DNA from 3 places in the Streptococcus alactolyticus genome. Region 1 is predicted to be linked to each of the others. Evidence: predicted binding sites of a transcription regulator. Region 1 holds the regulator's gene; each other region holds the start of a gene.

Region 1 (2,207 bases):
CGCCTCGGCCGTGGCAATCTTGTGGTAAGCAAAGTCATTAGCCAATTTTAAGATATAAGCCTTGTTGAGATTGGCTGACTTCGTTTTATTTAAAGTGTACAAGACCATGATGTTAATCACTTCATCCAAAAAGCCCATGTTGGCCAACTCTTCCAAGAGTTGACGTTCACTCGAAATGACTACCGCATGACGTGGCGATTTGATTTTAGTCAGAAAATCGCTGGCACTATCTTGCTTGGCTTCACGGAGAATAACCTGCTCTTTGGCACTAAAGGTTTCGCCAGCGGGAGCCGGATTTTCCTTGCTTTGTTCCAATTGCACCAGCATCCGTTTAGGCGAAATAGTACCACCGATAGCCGTTTGTTGAGCCAAACGATAGGTATCAAACCAATTAAGACGGTGCTTATCTGCAATCCCGTAAATGGTCAACACATCTGATTGCTCGTCCTTGAAACGCAGCCCATCACGCGCCATTAAACGTTGGAAACTCCCCAAATCAAAATGATTTTTAGACACTGGCCGCTTGATAGCTGGCGCTTCCGCAGAGAAAATATCCGAAAAGTTTTTGGAAATGTCCCTAGCATCCTGAGGAAGGCTCATATCCAATTCTGCCACGGCAACCTCACCGATTTCTTTTTCTAACAAACGGCGGTAAATGGGATTGCCCAAAAAAGCTTCGCGAGACAAGGGCTGGACTAATTTAAACACATAACCGTTACGCGTTTGGTACAAAACCAGCAAATCAATCGCTGTTAAAATAGCTAATGCTTCTTCCAAATCCCCCATGCTAACCTGAAGGTGATTGAGGATTTCACTAAATTTATGACGCTTAGCACCATTATCAAAAAAGGCATTTAGATAATGATAAAGAGCTGTCGCTTGATTACCGATAACAGGAAGATAGAGCTGCGTTAGGCTATCTGAATCCAAGACAACCTTATTGTTCTTGATATACGAAAACTCTTCAATCGGTCTCATCTACATTATCACTTCTTTTTTTCTTGCTGCGAACACGATTAGTGATTTGTTGGAGCAACTCCTCAATCTCATCGACATCTTTGAAAGACTTATAAACTGAGGCAAAACGGACATAAGTGATTTCATCTATCTCTGCCAACTCGTCCATCACCAAATTACCGATGACGGTGCTTGGCACCTCACTATCATAATCGCTTCGAATGCTCTTTTCAATGCGCGACACCACTTGTTCAAGGTCATCGCTAGAAACTGGGCGTTTTTGAGCACTTTGGAAAATCCCATTTAGCACCTTTTCACGCGAAAATTGTTCCCTCGTTCCATCCTTTTTAATGACCAACAAAGGCAACTCTTCGATGCGTTCAAAAGTTGTAAAACGCGTATGACAGTTTTCACATTCTCGACGACGTCTTATGGTATTGCCATCTTCAGCCTGACGGCTATCAATAACACTCGATTTATGATAATTGCATTTTGGACAACGCATGCTCACACCCCATTCTACCCATTGTAATATAGTACTTTATTTTACCATAAAATAGAAGATTATAAAAGGCATTACCCTTGGGAGCTACTATCAACAAGAACTTTGGCAGACAAAAAGAGCTAGGTTAAAACCTAACTCTTAGCGGCATTCAGGAAACAAGACCTTGAACTCTGTTCCCTCGTCAATGACACTGTTAACTGTCACTTTTAAGCGGTAAACTTCGGCAATTTGTTTGAGAACATTTAAGCCAATGCCAAGCCCTTGCACCACTTCACTAACAGGTTGCGAGGTGTCAGAACGATAAAAGCGCTCGAAAATGTAATTGATTTCTTCCTTCGCCATCCCATTTCCCTCATCTCGAATTTTAAGCAAAGGTTGCTTGTCTGACAATTCCAACGTAATGTGAATGCGTTTGATTTTTGTTGAGTACTTGACCCCATTGTCAATCAAAATGAGCATTAACTGTTCAAAATGATGCTGGTAGATATTTGCCATAATGCTCTTGTTCTCAGGAAGAGAAACGTTGAAGGAAACATCTGGATAAACGACACGGATTTTTTCCAATAGTTTTTCAATAGACGCTTTCAAATCAGTCTTTTGATCCCTATTTTCGATAACTTCATTTTGGAAACGAATGCTATCCAAAATCTCATCGATCATCATGGACATTTTTTCTGTTTCATCATAGGCAACGTCCAAGCTCTCCTGTAAAATCGTTGAGTCTTCTTTACCCCAACGTTTAAGC
Region 2 (2,207 bases), on a different contig from region 1:
TTATATTTCACAAGCCATTGTTTACCCATTTACTTATTTTGCTACAAGTGACCATAATTTCTTTTTGACTTTGCTCTTCCAAGTGGGCTTGCTGCTTTTTTCAGGCTTGTTGTTTGGCTTGCTTTCATTTAACAAAGTGCTTAAAGATAACAAAGACCGCATGGTCAAATACCTCATTTTCGTGGTATTTATCGGCTTTTTGCTGCTTGATTTGGTATCACAGACGTATGAGTTCTATCACTTGTTGGCAGCGATGCCTTTTGGCTTGATTTTGACTGCTGTGGCACTTGACGAGCGTTACAAACGCTATATGGTTCGTTCTTCAAATCGCCGTCAAAAGTCTTCTCGAAACACTAAAGGTGCATTTGAGTTTTATGTGAAAACGTTCCTCTACCTTCCTGTTTTGGTTTTGATTGTTGGGATAGGACGTCCAATCGTGTCAAATATCATCACTTTTGGTGATAATAGCCAGCGTTCAACGATTGCTACTTATTTGGCATCAAATACTTCTGATGAAGATTCTATTTATGTTTGGGATAGTTCTTCTAAGATTTATTTAGAAAGTGGCTTACCAAGTAGTTCGCAATTTTCATCACCGCTTGTCAATACAGCAAAAGATGACAATCAAAAAGTGTTTGAAGATGAGTTGTTGCAAAACGTGGCGACTTATGTTATCGTTCATAAAAACGAGAAATTGCCTGAGGTGGTTCAAAAAGATTTAAAATCAAATTACGAAACCGTTTCGGTCAAAAAAGTATCTGACTTTACGATTTATCGTAAGAAGTAAAAAACAACTATAAATAACGATAAAATCAATATCTTGTGTTCTTCTAAAAGATTTGCCACAAGATATTGATTTTTTTAGAGTCAACGTGTTATAATAGACGGGCAAAGGAGTATTCTTATGATTACATTGGAAAAGGAAATAATAACAGATCAACCGGCAATCAAAGTCATCAAACGTGATGGACGTTCTGTTAATTTTGAAGCCGAAAAGATATACAATGCCTTACTAAAAGCAAGTAATAATGTGACTAAATTATCCCCACTTGTTGAGGCAAAATTAGAAACCATTTCAAATAACATCATTGCGGAAATTATAGACCGCTTTAAAGACGATGTTAAAATTTATGAAATTCAAAATATCGTTGAGCATGAGCTTTTGGCAGCTAATGAATATGCCATCGCACAAGAATACATCAATTACCGTACCAAGCGCGATTTTGCGCGTTCGCAAGCAACAGATATCAATTTTACCATTGATAAATTGTTGAACAAGGATCAAACCATTGTCAATGAAAACGCCAATAAAGATAGCGAAGTTTTCAACACACAACGTGATTTGACGGCTGGTATCGTTGGCAAATCAATTGGTCTTAAAATGTTGCCATCACACGTGGCTAATGCGCATCAAAAAGGGGACATTCATTACCACGACCTTGATTATAGCCCATATACCCCAATGACTAACTGCTGTTTAATTGACTTTAAAGGGATGTTGGCCAATGGCTTTAAGATTGGCAATGCTGAGGTAGAAAGTCCAAAATCAATTCAAACAGCGACAGCCCAAATTTCGCAAATCATCGCGAACGTAGCTTCTAGCCAATACGGTGGTTGTACGGCAGACCGCATTGATGAATTTTTGGCACCTTACGCTGAATTGAATTATAAAAAACACTTAAAAGACGCTCAAGATTGGGTAGCAGAAGACCTTCGTGAAGACTATGCTCGTACCAAAACGAAAAAAGACATTTATGATGCGATGCAAAGCCTTGAATACGAAATCAATACCTTGTTCACGTCAAATGGGCAAACACCGTTTACCTCACTTGGTTTTGGTCTTGGTACTAACTGGTTTGAACGTGAAATTCAAAAAGCCATTCTTGAAATCCGCATCAAAGGGCTTGGTAGCGAACACCGCACAGCCATTTTCCCTAAATTAATTTTCACGTTGAAGAGTGGTCTTAACCTAGAAGTCGGCACACCAAACTATGATATCAAGCAATTAGCCTTGGAATGTGCGACAAAACGGATGTATCCTGATGTCTTGTCTTATGACAAAATCATTGAATTGACAGGTTCATTTAAAGCGCCAATGGGTTGCCGTTCATTCTTGCAAGGGTGGAAAGACGAAAATGGCGTTGAAGTCAACTCAGGTCGTATGAATCTTGGGGTTGTGACGGTCAATCTTCCTCGTATTGCTATGG
Region 3 (2,207 bases), on a different contig from region 1:
ACAAATGGTCCTTAAGACACCTCTGAATGGTTTTATTTTATCAGATTTAGTCCGCTAACGCAATGCTTAGGCCTTAAAGGAAACACCATTTTCCTTTAACTTATTAACCGTCGCTGGACCAATCCCTTTAAAGGCCAAAACCTCTTTTTCACTAAACTTTTCAAAATCCAAGACTGATTGAATGCCTTCATTGTACAGCGTTTCAATCAATTTTGGTCGAATGCCTTCTACGGCAGAAATTGCTGAAAATTCTTCCAAACTAAGAGTTGCTTTTGAAACTAGTTTACTGGCCGCCTCAAGCGTTGATGCGGCTGCTGTTTTTAGCATTCCCGCACGCTTTAATTTCAACATATACTCTTTTTTTCGATTCTTTTTCTTTGCCATTATTAATAATTTCTCTCTCCTAAAAGATTATCTGGTAAATCATGGAAACCTTTGCCGGATTTATAATTCGCAAATTTTCCTTGGATAAATTTGTAAGCGTCCAACTTACTTTCATAACGAATATAAGCATCCGCAGCACGCTCATCCTTGTCCTCTTCTACAATCTTGCGGCTTGCATCCATAGCCATTTCATTGATTGTGATTTGTGAATCTACCCAAGCTTCAAAGTCTTTTAAAAATTCTTGTTCGTAAGTCATAACTCCACCTCGTCTGATTTCCTAGCACATATTATATCAAAAGCATCGCAAAAAGAGAAGTTTGTAAGGGATTTCCATGCTATTTTGACATGAAAGAAGAACCATTTTCAGAAATCTATCTGTCCTTTTCATTTTTTAGGACAATAAAGTTTCCCAGTATATCACAAAAATAATATTTTTCAATCCTTGCAAAACACAAAATATAGTGTTAACATTTTAACCGTTAACAATATATTGTGTTTTTTGATATGCAGTTCCCACAAGAAATTGATTTTCTTGCGACTACATAGATGATTCTAACAGAAAGGAGCCAGCCATGACCAAAACCTAGCCCAGCCTGAGTGCTTAATTGTCAAACCAGTCCTAGATTTAGGACAACACAATCCTTTATTGATCAATAAAAAACGTTTTGGAGGTGCATTACCATCGTGATTATTCTAGCAGGAATGATAGGAGTTGGAAAAACGACCTATACTTCTCTTTTGGCCCAAGAACTAGGAACAACAGCTTTCTTTGAACCTGTTGAAAACAACCCTATTTTAGATAAATACTATGAAGACCCTGAAAAATACGGCTTTGCTTTGCAAATTTATTTCTTAAACAAACGCTTTGCTGCTATCAAAAAAGCCTACAAGGCTGATAACAATGTCTTGGACCGCTCGATTTATGAGGATGCTTTATTTACCTACATCAACACCCTTCAAGGTAGTATCAGCGACCAAGAATACCGTATTTACCTAGACCTTTTGGATAACATGATGGAGGAAATTGACGGACTTCCTAAAAAAGCACCTGACTTACTCATCTATCTTGAAGGCAGTTTTGACCATATCATGTCCAACATCAAAAAACGCGGACGTGAATTTGAACAACCTGACCACAACGAAGGGTTAACCGATTATTACAAACTTCTTCACTCACATTATAATAACTGGTACGATAACTACCAATACAGTCCCAAAATGAAAATCAATACTGATCACATCGATGTGACTAAATCAGAGGACTGGCAAAAAGTTTATCGCATGATCCGTCAAGAAATGAAATCAATTGGAATTGGAGATTAACATTTTTTGGACACACAACTTTCACTCAAACAATCATTTGACCTCGCTTGGGGTCGTTTTACTCTCAGAGAACGCCTCTTTGTCATTGCATCCTTTACTGTTTCACTTGGCTTTACGGTCTACGGTATCCTCTCAACCCTTTGGTTAGGGCAATTAGACATGATCACCATTCTTTCTATCATCATGTCTGTCTTTGGTTTTATTGGAACCTGGACCCTCGCCTTGCAATGGCAACACACTTTCAAAGTCAACGGCATTCAAAACCTTGCTGGAATCCTCGTTGCTGGGATGCAAGGCATCTATGGTGATATGTTTACCAGTCTTTATTACCTCATCACAGAATTTATCGGTAACAGCAATTGGAAAAAACGCCGCAACAAAGACGGCGAACTGGTGGTCGATAAAGGCTTTGGTGTTAAAGACGTTCTCATTGCTATCTTTTTCTGGACGATTTGGCTTGGTTTGCTCTCCTTTTGGATGGGCGGTCAACAAATCATCC

Evidence for each region. The regulator NrdR, encoded in region 1, represses ribonucleotide reductase genes. The targets are predictions, from matches to a motif close to ACACNATATATNGTGT.
Region 2: nrdD (anaerobic ribonucleoside-triphosphate reductase) is a predicted target of NrdR. The motif match lies at 811-826, and genes of this name have one in related genera.
Region 3: ACFORE_RS08525 (deoxynucleoside kinase) is a predicted target of NrdR. The motif match lies at 835-850, and genes of this name have one in related genera.

What each region holds. Positions count from the first base shown of each region.
Region 1 covers NZ_JBHRZX010000006.1:30,749-32,955, reverse strand. The annotation lists gene ACFORE_RS01360 (replication initiation and membrane attachment family protein) at 1-978, opposite strand, end outside; gene nrdR (transcriptional regulator NrdR) at 965-1,462, opposite strand; gene ACFORE_RS01350 (sensor histidine kinase) at 1,601-2,207, opposite strand, start outside.
Region 2 covers NZ_JBHRZX010000012.1:83,416-85,622, reverse strand. The annotation lists gene ACFORE_RS03230 (glycosyltransferase family protein) at 1-787, shown strand, start outside; gene nrdD (anaerobic ribonucleoside-triphosphate reductase) at 905-2,207, shown strand, end outside.
Region 3 covers NZ_JBHRZX010000041.1:52,779-54,985, forward strand. The annotation lists gene ACFORE_RS08515 (helix-hairpin-helix domain-containing protein) at 67-384, opposite strand; gene ACFORE_RS08520 (DUF1912 family protein) at 387-641, opposite strand; gene ACFORE_RS08525 (deoxynucleoside kinase) at 1,070-1,708, shown strand; gene ACFORE_RS08530 (nicotinamide mononucleotide transporter family protein) at 1,715-2,207, shown strand, end outside.